Armatimonas rosea: one gene and its partner. The protein of the gene in region 1 interacts with the protein of each later gene in a pairwise test. Links are inferred from orthologs where the notes say so. Each region holds a gene or a part of one and is shown on either strand. Other genes may lie near its edges.

Region 1 (7,580 bases):
AATCGCTCACCTTGCGGAGCACCACCCTGAGTGGACGATTGTGCTTGTTGGAAATGTCTGTGTCGATGTCTCACGGCTAGAGAAGTTTACAAACATTCACTTTCTGGGACGAAAGCCTCACGATGAGCTGCCTGCCTACTGTAAGGGCTTTAATGTTGCCCTGATTCCCCATAAAGTCAACGAGCTGACACGCAACATGAACCCCATTAAGCTCCGTGAGTACTTAAGTGCAGGGCTCCCCATTGTCTCTACCGCGCTCCCGGAGATGAAGAACTACCCGGAGCACTGCTATGTCGCGGAGAGCTACGCCGACTTTGAGGCGGGGATTGTCAAGGCACTGGAGGACGATAGCCCGGACTCCCGCAAGAAGCGAAGCGCGGCGATGGCCAACGAGACTTGGGACGGCAAGGTAGCCAAGATCGGGGAGACCATTCTCAAAGTGAAAGCAAAGACAAAATCGGCCCGCACATAGTCGTGGGGCCGTCTTGAGAGAGCTAGCAGGCGTGTCTAGTGAATCTTATCCACTGCCTCCTGGAGGCGCTGGAGTGTGACCCAGAGCTTGTGAGGAACATCGAGGGCGGTCATGGGCTCGGGGAGCACAAAGACGATCCGATCGTAGCCTGGGGTGAGCGCTGAGGAGAGAACCGTGACGCGGAAGGCGGGGTAGGTCTTCTGGAGCTGTTCCTGGAAGGCGAGGCGCTCGTGGCTGTTCTTCGCGGGCACAAAACCGATGGCGTCTAGCTCCACCGTGCTGTGGTGGACCTTGAGACTCACGGGAGGAAGGGCTGCATTGGGTTTGGGAGCCTCGCTACGGGAGACAGCAAGATAGACACCTGGTGGGTCTTTTTCCCGCGTAAAGGCGTAGGCATTGTCGATGCGCCATCCCCCACGCTTCACCTGTTCAATCACCGATCTCTGGAAGGCGTTGGACGAGAGTTTGGACAGCAGCTCCTGCTCTTTTGTGGAGTAGACCACCGGAGTTTTCTGGGCCAGGAGGCGTGCGGTGTGGAGGCTCTCTAGCTGCTGTAGGAGGCTCAAGCGCCCCTGTGCCGAGATAGGATACGCCAGCTTGAGTGTGGATGTCCCTGGCTTATCTAAGGAAGCAAAAAACGAGATTCTTGTCTCGGGGAGCTGCCTCTGAAGTGTTGCCTTGAGCTCGCGCTCGGCAAGCTCACGTGGCTGTGCGAGGAAAAACTCGGCGCTGGTCGAGTAGAGAGTGACTTTTTCCTGGAAGAAGAAGGCGATTGTGCTCTCCGTACTGTGCGTGTCTTTTGCGAGGAGCTGCACAAAGTAGGGAGGGTTGAGCGCCGACGAGTCTTTCTTCTCCAGCTTCGATACGGTAAACCGATTCGCCGCCAGCACTCTGAGGTGCTCTTGGATACTGGCTTTGAAGGCATCGTCCAGAGCGAGCGTGTCGAGCTCGGGGGAGGGCTTTCCCACCAGCTGCTCGGCAGCGCGCTGGAGCGTGGTGAGCGTCTCGCGGTACCAGGCTTTGGGTGGGGTTGCCACCGTGCTGGTGAAGCTCAAATTCGCGATATTCCTGCCATCGCTTGAGCCCAGATAGAGCTGCTCCAGCCCCGGAAAGGCCGTCGCAAGCTGTTTTTTGAGCGTCTCACTCTGGTCGTAGAGCGCATCGCTGAGGGGCACATTTAGGTGGAGCTTCACCTGAGCTGGCTGAAAGACCACCACGAGTGTGTAGGGAGAGCCCGGGTGCTTGAGCTCGACCACGCCACGGGTGTTTGCCGGTGCGCTTGCCTGGCTCAGCGTGTAGCCGAGGCGCTTGAGCTCGGCCGCGGCGGCTTGAATCTCGGGCGCGAGCGTCGCTAGCTTCGCCTCCGGAGTCTGTGAGGGAGCCCAGATAAAGGCGGGGAGAGGGAGAGGAGGCATGGCTCTATCCCCTGATGTCTTTCTCGCCGTTGAGCAGTTTATCGGTCTCCTCACCGACGGCATTGACAAAGTAGATCAGGTCTTTGAGCGTGGTGGAGAGCGTGTCGCCTTTCTCCGAAGTCTCTTTCAGGCCTGTGGCATCGAAGTGTACCCCGAAGCGAAGCGCCCAGACTCCCTTGGTGTCTTTAAAGAGATAGAACTCCCCCAGCTTCTTGGACTGCGTGAACACTTTGCGTATCGTCGCTTCATCGGGTGGGGTATCTTTGTTCACCCAGACAGTCGTGTAGATCGTGTGGGTAACCAGGCCACCGGGCTTGCCGGGGGCAATGGTGACAAAGATTTTTTGCTGGCGGTTGTTGGGATGGTCAAAGAGCAGGGCGAAGCTCAGACCGCTTTGACTGAGCTCGTACCTGAGGCTCGTGGCATCCAGGGCACTCTTCAGGCGGGCTTTGGTAGCATCGTCGGCCTGCGGGGGCGCGACACATAAAGCTAAGGCAGCTAGGGCGGGAAGAAAGGGTGTCAGCATCAGAGTTTGTCCTCCTGGGCGGGGCTAAGTTCTTTTTCCAGGTTGTCTGCGGTGCCTGCCACCAAGTTCAGGTACTCCTTGAGGGTCTCGGGCAGTGCATGGGTGGCAAGTGTGGCCCGAAAGCGAATGCGCCAGTTTTTTTGGTTCTCGTTGGGAGCCTCTAGCACCAGCCCCCCGATCGTAAACCGTCTCTGAAACACACTCAGGAGCTGCTCGGCACGGGGGGGCTCTGGGGAGTCGTAGCAGAGTGAGTAGAGTTCCTGCACCTTCAGTTTGTTGTAGGTATAGACCTCTTTTCGGATATAGGCTGTCTGGCTGCGCTTTGTGTCGCTGAAGTTGTACTTGAGCTTGTAGAATTTGCCGATATCGGTGTTGCTCAGCCTACTTTCTTTGAGTGTTGCGCCCAGTGGATCGCTTGGTGCGGAGACGGGGGCCTCGCCACGGTTTTGCTCGATCAAAGTGAGCGCTTTTTTCGTCTCCGCGAGCGCGTCCACGACGTTCTTAGCCGTTGCTTCAGAGAGCTCTACCTGCACGCTGGCGTAGGTCTTGCCATTGGACTCGTAGCAGCTGAGTATGATACTTGGGCACTTCTCTTTGAGCAGAGGGCCGTAGCGGGCATACGCCGCCGCCTTAGCCTCTGGCACCAGAGTCTCGCGCTCCACTGTGCTATCGTCTTCTGTGTAGAAGGTTAGGGAGATTTTTTCTTTCCCATCGGGCGAGAGGAGGTCTACCGTGGTGGCGCTTCCGACAAGAACGAGATCGTCTTCTTCCACACGAGTGCGCTTGTAGCCCGCTTTCTTGAGTGCCGCTAGAGTGTCCTTATGGGTGCTGGTGAGGGGCATGTTTTTTAGGTCGGCGTCCTCATCGAGACGAGGGATCGTGTAGATCAGAGCAGGTAGGGTGGGCACAATGGGTAGCAACATCACTCTCTCCTTAGTTGTGTCTTGGTTAGGTTGCATTATATGCACCAACGTTACGACAGCGTTACAGGTGAGGTACACTAGTTGGGAAAATACCAGGGGCCGGGTTTCCGGCCTTTTTGTCTGTCTGGAAGGAAGTTAATGCAATGAGCGGGAAGGCGAACTTTGACCCGTCGAAGGATGCGGATGTTGTTGTGATCGGGGCGGGGCCGGGCGGCTATCCGGCGGCCAAGCGTGCGGCGCAGCTGGGCGCGCGGGTGGTCTGCATCGAGGCGGATAACCCGGGAGGCACCTGTCTGAACTGGGGCTGCATCCCCACCAAGACCATGATTGGCTCGGTCGCGGCGCTCCATACCCTCAAGCACGCCAAGGACTTCGGTCTCACGGCGGAGAATGTCGGCTACGACTTTGGGGCTGTCATGGGCCGCAAGGATAAGATCGTCACCGGCCTCAACAAAGGGGTGGAGTTCCTGCTCAAGAGTGTCAAGGTCAAGCATGTCGCCGGCTACGGCAAGATCCTGGACAAGAACACGGTCGAGGTGACCAAGGCCGATGGCTCGGTGGAGAAGATCACGACCGCCAATATCATCATCGCCACGGGCTCTGTTCCCAGCAAGGTGCCGATTCCCGGTGTGGACAGCGCCGATATCTGGGTGGACAACGCGACCGTCAAGGCCAAGAAAGCCGCGGGGACTCTGGCAACCGGTGCGCTCTGGACCAGCAACGAGGCCGTCAGCGCCAAGGATGTCCCGGGTGAGCTTGTCATTGTCGGGGGCGGTGTCATTGGGGTGGAGTTTGCCTATGTCTACGCCGGCCTGGGCTCGAAAGTGACCGTGCTGGAGTTTCTACCACGCATCATCGCCAACCTGGATGAGGACCTCTCCAAGGAGCTGACCAAGAGCCTCAAGAAGCAGGGGGTGGCCATTCAGACCGGTGTCAAGGTCACTCGTGTGGAGGACAAAGACGGCAAAAAAGAGGTGTTCTTTGCCGGTGAAGACGGCGTGGAGAAGAGCCTGCCTGCCGATGTGGTGCTGATCGCCACGGGCCGCACGCCCTTTACCACCGGCCTCGGGCTAGAGAACGTGGGGATCGCGCTGGGCTCGCCCAAGGGCCGCGCGGCGATCGCGGTCAACAACAAGCTGGAGACCAGCGTCCCGGGCATCTACGCGATCGGGGATGTGATCGGCTCCGGGCTGGCGCACACGGCCACCGCGGAGGGGCTTGTCGCGGCGGAGAATATCTGCGGCCATGCGGCGACCATGAGCTACAAGGCGATCCCAAGCTGTATCTACACCGAGCCCGAGGTGGCAGCTGTTGGCCTCACCGAGGCGCAGGCAAAAGAGCAGGGCTACGAGGTTAAGACCGGGACCTTCCCCTTCCGCAACCTTGCCAAGGCCATGGCGATCAACCAGACCGAGGGCTTTGTCAAGGTGGTCGCCGAGGCCAAGTACGGTGAGATCCTGGGAGTGCATATTATCGGCCCCCATGCCACCGACCTCATCATGGAGGCGGTCGTGAGCATCCAGCTGGAGAACACGGTCGAGGAGCTGATGAAGACCGTCCACTCCCACCCCAGCCTCGCCGAGGCGATGGGGCAGGCCAATGAGGATGTCAAGGGCCTGGCGATCGACAAGTAGCATGGCCGGGGACTAAAAGCCCCGGCAGCAGGTTAGGAGCGTCCCGTGGACGCGTGAAACGCGAGCCGTTTCCGCGGCCTCGGGGCGCTTTTGGGGCAAGGGAGCCTTCTATGTGGTCAAGAGAGCTTTGTTTCTTCGGGCGCTGGGACCTACGCGGCAAGGAGCGGGCTGTCACGGTCAACAGCGGCAGCTATGTCAAGGCACGCTTCTCGGGAAGTAGCCTCACGGTGAGCTTTGATCTCTCCCTCAACAGACCCCACTGCGAGTGTACTAAAGAGGGCTCGTACCCGACGATCGCTTGGCAGATGGATGGAGGGGAGTGGCACGAGGCCGAGCTCGCCGCTAGCGTGACGCTGGCGGAGGGGCTGGGCAAGGGAGCGCATACCGTGATGCTGATGGTGCGCGGCCTCGATGAGCACCAGAGCCGCTGGAGCCCGCCGCTGGTGGCAAGTGTCACCTTCACGGGCTTTGTTACAGAGAAGCTAGAGCGGGCGCTCCCGCAGTGGAGAAAGCCCAAGCTGACGATGGAGTTTCTGGGCGACAGCATCACCGAGGGTGTGATTGTCAACGAGGGGCGCGCGGGTGTGCTTCCGGGGATTCCCTTTACCTGGCCCTGGCTCGCGGATGCGCGGCAGTCGTATGCGGCGCAGACCGCGCTCGCGCTGGGGGCGGAGTGGCGTCAGGTAGGGTTTGGCGCGACGGGCCTCAAGCGGGTGGGGAGCGGTGGGGCACCCGGAGCGCTGGATGCCTTTGACTTTGTCTACGCGGGCTGTCCTCGTGACCGCTGGCAGCCCGATATCGTGGTGATCAACCAGGGAACCAATGAGTCGTCGATGCCACCGGTTGACTACCAGCGGCTCTATGCCCAGTATCTGGCGCAGATACGCCGTGCCTACCCCAAGGCAAAGCTTGTCGCGCTACGGCCCTTTGTGGGAGCGCAAGAAGCGCCGATCAAGGCCGCGGTGGTGGAGCGAAATGCGGCGGGAGACTCTCGGGTCTACTACCTAGACAGTGCCGGCTGGTACGAGGGACCGCTCCATCCCACGGTTACCGGGAGTGCCGCCCTGGCAGAAAAACTGGTACGTGCGCTCGAGGCTCAGGTGCTTCCGCACGAGGCTGTTGGGCGGGCTTGACAAAATCTAAGCGTTTAGATAGACTATAAATCTGGGTGAACAAAGACGCTGTTTACTAAACTGCTACGAAAATGAAGCAACCAAAACGGAATCCACTTCTTCTCTATATGGCCGCAGGTATTGCTATTCTCTTCTCCGTGTTGATGACACGCTCGATTGAGAAGCAGAGTGCGGGTGTTGAGTTTGAGCTGGAGCCCCTGAAGAAGCCTGGCACGGTGACGCCACAGGGGGACAAGATCTATGCCAGTAGTGGACGGGTACAGCCGGACCCTTTTGCGGAACCAGAAGAGGCCCGAAAATACATGCGTAAGATTGCACTGCGGTACAATTCTTATCGGGAGTTACCTGAGGCAGACCAGCGGCTCTTTCGAGGGCTTGGTGGTGGACAAGGGGAGCTAATCTACGCTTTCATGCGTAAGGAAGCACTCCACCTTAAAACAAGCACGGGAACAAAGTAGGGTGGCCAAGGGGGTCATACACACTGCGGATTGCTCCGCAAACTGTTTCAACAGAGAGGTATTTTTTATGCGTAGAGGTTTTACTCTTATCGAGCTCCTCGTCGTGATCGCAATCATCGCGATTCTGGCGGCAATCCTCTTCCCTGTCTTTGCACAGGCACGAGAGAAGGCTCGGCAGACGGCTTGTATCTCCAATGGTAAGCAGATCGGTACTGCGACCATGATGTATGTACAGGACTACGACGAGACCTATCCTTGTGGGTGGGGATCTCAGGACAGCGGCCGCACCATGTGGCGCAACGTCCTCCAGCCCTACATCCAGCGTGCGAAGACCGACCAGGTGGACATGTACAACATGGCCGGTGCAAGCCGCAACTCGGTCTATGTCTGTCCCAGCCAGCCCGGCTCGCCGGCGGACTACGGTCCCACGTCGTATGGCTACAACTACCAGGGTGGTCTGACCCAGGGGTGGCGCGACTACGGCGGTGGCCAGGGTGGGTTCCCCGGAGCCAGCATGGCGGGTATCAACCAGCCGGGCAACCTGATTGCCTATGCCGAGTCGGGTGAGGTCGGCGGACCGAGCAAGCCCCTGGATCCCTTCTTCAACGACGGCTCTCCGGGCTGGACCGGCTGTGGTGGTCAGGAGACCTCTCCTTACCGCTTCAACCCTGAGGTCTGGAAGGAGCGCTGGAGTGTGGACTGGGGTGTAGGACAGCCCGGTGGTGAAGACTGGGGTGACTGCCGCAACGGTGGTCGCCGCCCCATGCCGCGCCACGCCAAGATGTGGACCGCGATCTTCGCCGATGGCCACACCAAGGCGATCCCTGCCAACAAGATGCGGGAGATGGGGCCCAACAACCCCGTTAGCATGCTGCACAACAACTAGTACTGCTCAGGCATCATGCCCGAAAAAAACACGACCATGGGGGGAGCGAAAGCTCTCCCCATTTCTACCAAGAAGATATTTTTTCTCAGCCTGCTGGGCATCACGATTGTCGCGGCGGGCTGGGGAGTTCCGC
Region 2 (5,258 bases), on another replicon or contig:
ACAGGGGCAGTAACATAGGTCCCACGCCCCACGCTCCGTGTCACCCAGCCGTCGCGTGCCAGGGTCTGCACCGCGCGGTGGATGGTCAGCTTGGCGACCCCAAGATCCGCGGCAAGCTCCAGCTCTGAGGGAATCTTCTCGCCTACTTGCCAGTGCCCCGCGCGAATCTGCTCAAGGAGGCGATTATAGGCCTGCTGATGCCGTGGAGTGGGATCGTGGGGATCAATCGGGGATAGCATAGAGTTCGTGAGCAGTATATACCAATGTGGCGTGAAGTGCTAGAAGCAAACAAGAGTATTCCTGGGGGGCCACTTTGGCGTATAATAAGCGCCGTGATCGAAAACGACGACCCCCTGCTTGCGTCTCTCAACCCGGTACAGCGCTCCGCGGTACTCCACACCGAGGGCCCCCTTCTCATCTTTGCGGGGGCAGGCTCGGGCAAGACCCGCGTGCTGACCCACCGAATCGCCTATCTCATCCTGCACCAGGGAGTCCGGCCGCGCAATATCCTGGCCGTGACCTTTACCAACAAGGCCGCCAAGGAGATGCGCGAGCGCCTCGAAAAGCTCCTAGGTGAGGGGGTGACCAAGGAGATGTGGGTGGGGACCTTCCACTCCACCTGCGCCCGCTTGCTCCGCGAGAACGGCAGCAGTATCGGCCTAGAGCGGGACTTTGTGGTCTACGACGACGACGATCAGATGACGCTGATGAAGGAGTGTCTGCACCAGCTCAACCTCGACGACCGCCAGTACGCGCCCCGCGCGGTGCTCTCGCTGATCTCCCGTGCCAAGGAGAAGCTGGTCGCCCCCGAGGACTTCACCAAGCACTTCTCTGGGCACTTCGAGAACGTGGTCGCGCGGCTCTACACGCTCTACCAAGAGAAGCTGACCATGAACCGCGCCCTCGATTTCGACGATCTAATCGGGAAAGCCGTGCGCATGCTCCAGCAGCGCGAGGACGTTCGCGAGCGCTACCAGAGTAAGTTTCGCTATGTCTTAGTGGATGAGTACCAGGACGTTAACCATGCGCAATACAAATTAACGCAACTTCTCTCCGGTGGAAAGAACAATCTCTGTGTAGTGGGAGATGAGGATCAGGGAGTTTACGGGTGGCGAGGCGCAGATATTCAGATTATTTTGAACTTTGAGTCAGATTATCAAGACGCTCAAGTAATTAAGCTAGAACAAAATTACCGATCCACAAAAACAATCCTGGATACTGCCTACGATGTTATCTCCAAGAACCGGGGGCGAAAAGATAAGAAGCTCTGGACCGATAATGGCGATGGTGAGGCGATTCGGCTCCTTGAGGCGATCAACGAGCAAGAGGAGGCGGTCTATGTTGCGACCGTGATCCGCGAGGCGGTGGAGGCGGGGGAGCGCAGGCTCTCGGACTTTGCGATTCTCTACCGCACCAACGCCCAGAGCCGTATGCTGGAGGAGATCTTCATCAACCACCGGATTCCCTACACGATTATTGGGGGCGTCCGGTTCTACGAGCGCAAGGAGATCAAGGACCTGCTCGCCTACCTCAAGGTGATCCACAATCCCTTCGACTCCATCTCCCTCAAGCGCATCGTCAATGTCCCGGCGCGGGGGATCGGGGCGGGGACCTGGGCCAAGCTGGAGGAGCGGGCACTGGCGCTGAACTGCACGATCTGGGAGGCGCTCGCCGATATCAATGCGCTGGGGCTCAAGCCGAGTCTGAAGAAGGCGGTGGAGAGCTTTGTGGCGCTGCTCATGCACCTGCGGAGCGAGCGCGAGACCCTGCCGCTCACCAAGCTGGTCGAGCGCCTGATTGAGGAGACCGGCTTTGTGCGGGACCTAGAGCGGGAGAAGACCGTCGAGGCCCAGAGCCGCGTGGAGAACGTCCAGGAGCTCCTCTCGGTGACGCGCCAGTTTGAAGACAGCACCGAGGACCCGTCGCTGCGGGCGTTTCTAGAGCAGACCGCGCTGATCGCCGATGTGGACAAGCTCGGGGAGGGCGGTGTGGAGTGTGTGGTGCTGATGACCCTCCACTCGGCCAAGGGGCTAGAGTTTCCGGTGGTCTTTCTGATCGGGATGGAGGAGAGCATCTTCCCGCACTTCCGCTCGCTCCAGAGCGACTCCGCCATCGAGGAGGAGCGCCGCCTGGCCTATGTCGGGATCACCCGCGCCCAGCAGGAGCTCTATCTCACGTTTGCCACCCGCCGGACGATCTTTGGCAATGTTCAGTTCAATCCGCCGTCGCGCTTCTTGCGAGATATCGCCATCGAGCGCCTCGCGATCCCTCAGGGCGCGCGTCTCCCCACCTTCCTCAAGAGCAAGCAGCGGGACCTGGCGAGCGTTCCGACTCCCACAGCCTCGGCTTTGGCCCAGCCAACCTCTCCCCAAACCCCTCTCCCGGGCGTTCGTACCTCACTGGGAAAGGGGCTTTTGGATGCTCCCTTCCGGCCGGGGGAGAAGGTGCGTCATGCGGTCTTTGGGCAGGGCGTCGTGGTGGCGTGTACGGGAAGCGGCGACGAGGCCCAGGTCTCGGTCGCGTTTCCCAATGTGGGGATCAAGAAGCTCGTGGCAGGCTACGCTCGCTTGGAGAAAGTGTAGCCTGCCTGAGGTGTGAGGGGGCCTACTGCCCGGCGGGAGCAGCGGGCTTGCGCGGGAGCTTGTCGTCGCGCATGGCGGCGTTGTAGAGGAAGGCAGCAAGAACCGTCGCGGCCTGCTTCATGTCCTCGATCTGGACCCGATCAAAGGTATCCATGTTGGAGTGGTGGGTCCGGGCATCGTACTCGATCGTGTCCTGGATGAACTGGAAGCCGGGGAGCCCCGCGGAGTTGAACGAGAGGTGGTCGGTTCCGCCAGTGTTGCGTGCGGTCACCGTGGTCGCTCCGAGATCCGCAAAGGGCGTGAGCCACTGGGCGAAGAGCGGCATGATTGCGGTGTTGCCCTGGCAGTAGACCCCGCGAATCTTACCGGTGCCATTATCGAGGTTGAAGTAGCCGGAGAACTTGGCGTGCTCTGCGCCGGGAGCGGTGGCGGTGCCAAAGTGTGCCTTCACGTAGGCGGCGGAGCCAAAGATGCCCTGCTCCTCGCCGCTCCAGCAGCCCACCCGGATCGTCCGGCGCGGCTTGACCCCGATTGCCTTTAGGATGCGCACCGCCTCCATCGCCACGCTCACCCCACAGGCATTGTCGGTCGCGCCCGTGCCGGTGTGCCAGGAGTCGAGGTGGCCGCCGGCCATGACAATCTCATCGGCCTTGTCGGTGCCCTTCCACTCGCCGATCGTGTTGTAGGCCATGCTCTTGTCATCGCCGTTGAAGTGGACCTTGAGATCGAGCGCCACGCTGACGCTCTCACCGGCCTGTACCATCCGCACGATCCGGTTGTAGTGCTCCGCCCCGACCGCGATCTGGGGGATCATCAGCTTCTCTGCCGCCACCTGGTAGGCGTTCAGGCGTGGGGCGCGGGGAGCACCGGGCTGGCGTACCTCCTCGCGCTCACGGGCGGTGGGCACCTGGGGCACAGTCGCCTGCTCGACAAAGATCGTTCCGCCATCGCCCGAGCGTGCCTGGGAGAGAGTCGCCACCGCGCCCTCGGCCTTGCAGAAGGCCAGGATCTGCCCGACCATCTGTGCCTGGCGCATGCGTGCCTGGAAAGCGGCCCGCTGCTCGTCGGTCATGTCCGCACCAAGCCCGCCGCCACCACCGCCACCTTGTCGGGGACGTCCACTACCGGCCAGAGCTCCCGATGCCATCGCCGCGAGCTGCTCGTCGGTGTAGCGTGAGCCCTGCGGTGTGAAGTGTGCGGGAAGCTCCTTGATCGGGCTGACCAGGGCGATCTTGCCCTTGAGCTTGCCCTTGAACTTGGCGAGCGCCTCGGGGCTATCGGCATCGACAAAGACCACATCGGCGGTCCCTGACCAGCCCGTGGACCAGGCGCGCGGGGCGGCGATTAGGTTGAAGGCGGTCGGCCCCACGACACTGGCGGTGAACTTATCGCAGGTCCAGCCACGGCCAAAGGGGCCCCAAGGCTCCAGGCGGGCATCGAGACCCCACTCGATCATCTTATTCTTAGTCCACTCATTGGCGCGTAGTAGGCCGGGCGAGCCGGTCAGGCGGGGGCCAATCACATCGGTGAGATACGCGAGGTGCTGGGGAAGCTGGGAGCGCTTGAGGCCCTCCTCGCGAATCTTGGCCATGACAGCGGGATCGGGCGTGTCGGCCTGAAAGCGGGGCGCGGGTGCGACCAGAGCGGCAAGCGGAAGGAGAAGTAGTGAAAGAGGCATTGCTGTTTCCTTGAAAAGGGAGGGAGAAGATGGAGAAAATATACCAAAATCTGACACGCGGTACAATGCCCTGTGCCTTCTATCTATGTTTTTGATCTGGACGGTGTCCTCTGGCGCGGCGAGAGTGTCGTGCCCGGAGCACCGGAAGCCATCGCCCGGCTACGTGCCGCCGGTAAGCGTCTCTACTTTCTCACCAACAACTCCAGTCAGCCACGGCGGGTCTATGTCGAGAAGCTCACGCGCCTAGGGATGCCTGCCCAGGAGAGTGAGATCGCCACCAGCGCCTCGATCACCGCGGCCTATCTCCAGCAGCAGGGGGCGGCGGGAAAGTCGGTCTTTGCGGTGGGGGGACCGGGAATCCACGACGAGCTCGGGCGGGTTGGGATCGAGGTCGTGAGTGTCGCCGACCCGGAGGAGCGTGACCTGGCGTGTTCTTATGTCGTGGTGGGGCTGGACAAGGACTTCCGCTACGAGACCCTGCGCCGTGCCCAGCAGTGCCTCTTGCGTGGCGCGACCTTTATCGCCACCAACCGCGATGGCCAGTACCCGGTCGAGCAGGGGGTGATCCCCGGTGGGGGGAGCATTGTCGCCGCCATCGCCACAGCGGCGGAGCGCGAGCCGCTCACCATGGGCAAGCCCGAGCCGCTGGGGCTTCAGCTTCTCTTGCAGCTCGCCGGAGTCTCTCCCGACGATGCCGTGATGGTGGGGGACCGCCTCGACACCGATATTCTCTGTGGCAACCGCTGTGGGGTTCCTACGGCTCTGGTGCTGACGGGAGTGGGAACACGGGAGCAGGCTGCAGCCGCGCCTCCTGGGCTGGCTCCGACACGGGTAATCGCGACCCTTGCCGAGCTCTAGCCGGCTCCGAGGGGAGTGCCAGGAGTTGCTGGAGTTGCTCTAGCGCCCAGCGGCGTAGCTCTGTCTCGCTCATGACGCTAGAGTAGCCCGAGCCCGTTACGCCAGCGTTACAGCTATCTCGAGTTTGGGGCCGCTGAGCG

The links. The genes of interacting proteins can lie anywhere in the genome.
Region 2: the proteins of lpdA (region 1) and pcrA interact in binary tests that used the Escherichia coli proteins (3 or more experiments, as listed by UniProt). The link is inferred for Armatimonas rosea from one-to-one orthologs.

What each region holds. Positions count from the first base shown.
Region 1 is NZ_JACHGW010000001.1:711,889-719,468, forward strand. The notes cover bases 2,748-5,724. They hold lpdA (dihydrolipoyl dehydrogenase), read left to right. Parts: upstream 2,748-3,479; coding sequence 3,480-4,970; downstream 4,971-5,724. Other genes in these bases: HNQ39_RS03175 (hypothetical protein), read right to left, coding at 2,748-3,336; HNQ39_RS03185 (GDSL-type esterase/lipase family protein), read left to right, coding at 5,081-5,724. Also shown: HNQ39_RS03160 (glycosyltransferase), read left to right, coding at 1-472; HNQ39_RS03165 (hypothetical protein), read right to left, coding at 508-1,887; HNQ39_RS03170 (hypothetical protein), read right to left, coding at 1,892-2,413; more of HNQ39_RS03175, read right to left, coding at 2,413-2,747; more of HNQ39_RS03185, read left to right, coding at 5,725-6,103; HNQ39_RS03190 (hypothetical protein), read left to right, coding at 6,175-6,561; HNQ39_RS03195 (DUF1559 family PulG-like putative transporter), read left to right, coding at 6,629-7,447; HNQ39_RS03200 (tetratricopeptide repeat protein), read left to right, coding at 7,463-7,580. UniProt on the Escherichia coli protein: Lipoamide dehydrogenase is a component of the glycine cleavage system as well as of the alpha-ketoacid dehydrogenase complexes.
Region 2 is NZ_JACHGW010000002.1:1,333,297-1,338,554, forward strand. Bases 1-2,957 are described here. They hold pcrA (DNA helicase PcrA), read left to right. Parts: upstream 1-332; coding sequence 333-2,582; downstream 2,583-2,957. Other genes in these bases: HNQ39_RS14135 (GntR family transcriptional regulator), read right to left, coding at 1-239; HNQ39_RS29630 (M20/M25/M40 family metallo-hydrolase), read right to left, coding at 2,605-2,957. Outside these bases: more of HNQ39_RS29630, read right to left, coding at 2,958-4,260; HNQ39_RS14150 (phosphoglycolate/pyridoxal phosphate family phosphatase), read left to right, coding at 4,333-5,118. UniProt on the Escherichia coli protein: A helicase with DNA-dependent ATPase activity. Unwinds DNA duplexes with 3'-5' polarity. Translocates on single-stranded DNA with 3'-5' polarity. Initiates unwinding more efficiently from a nicked substrate than double-stranded DNA.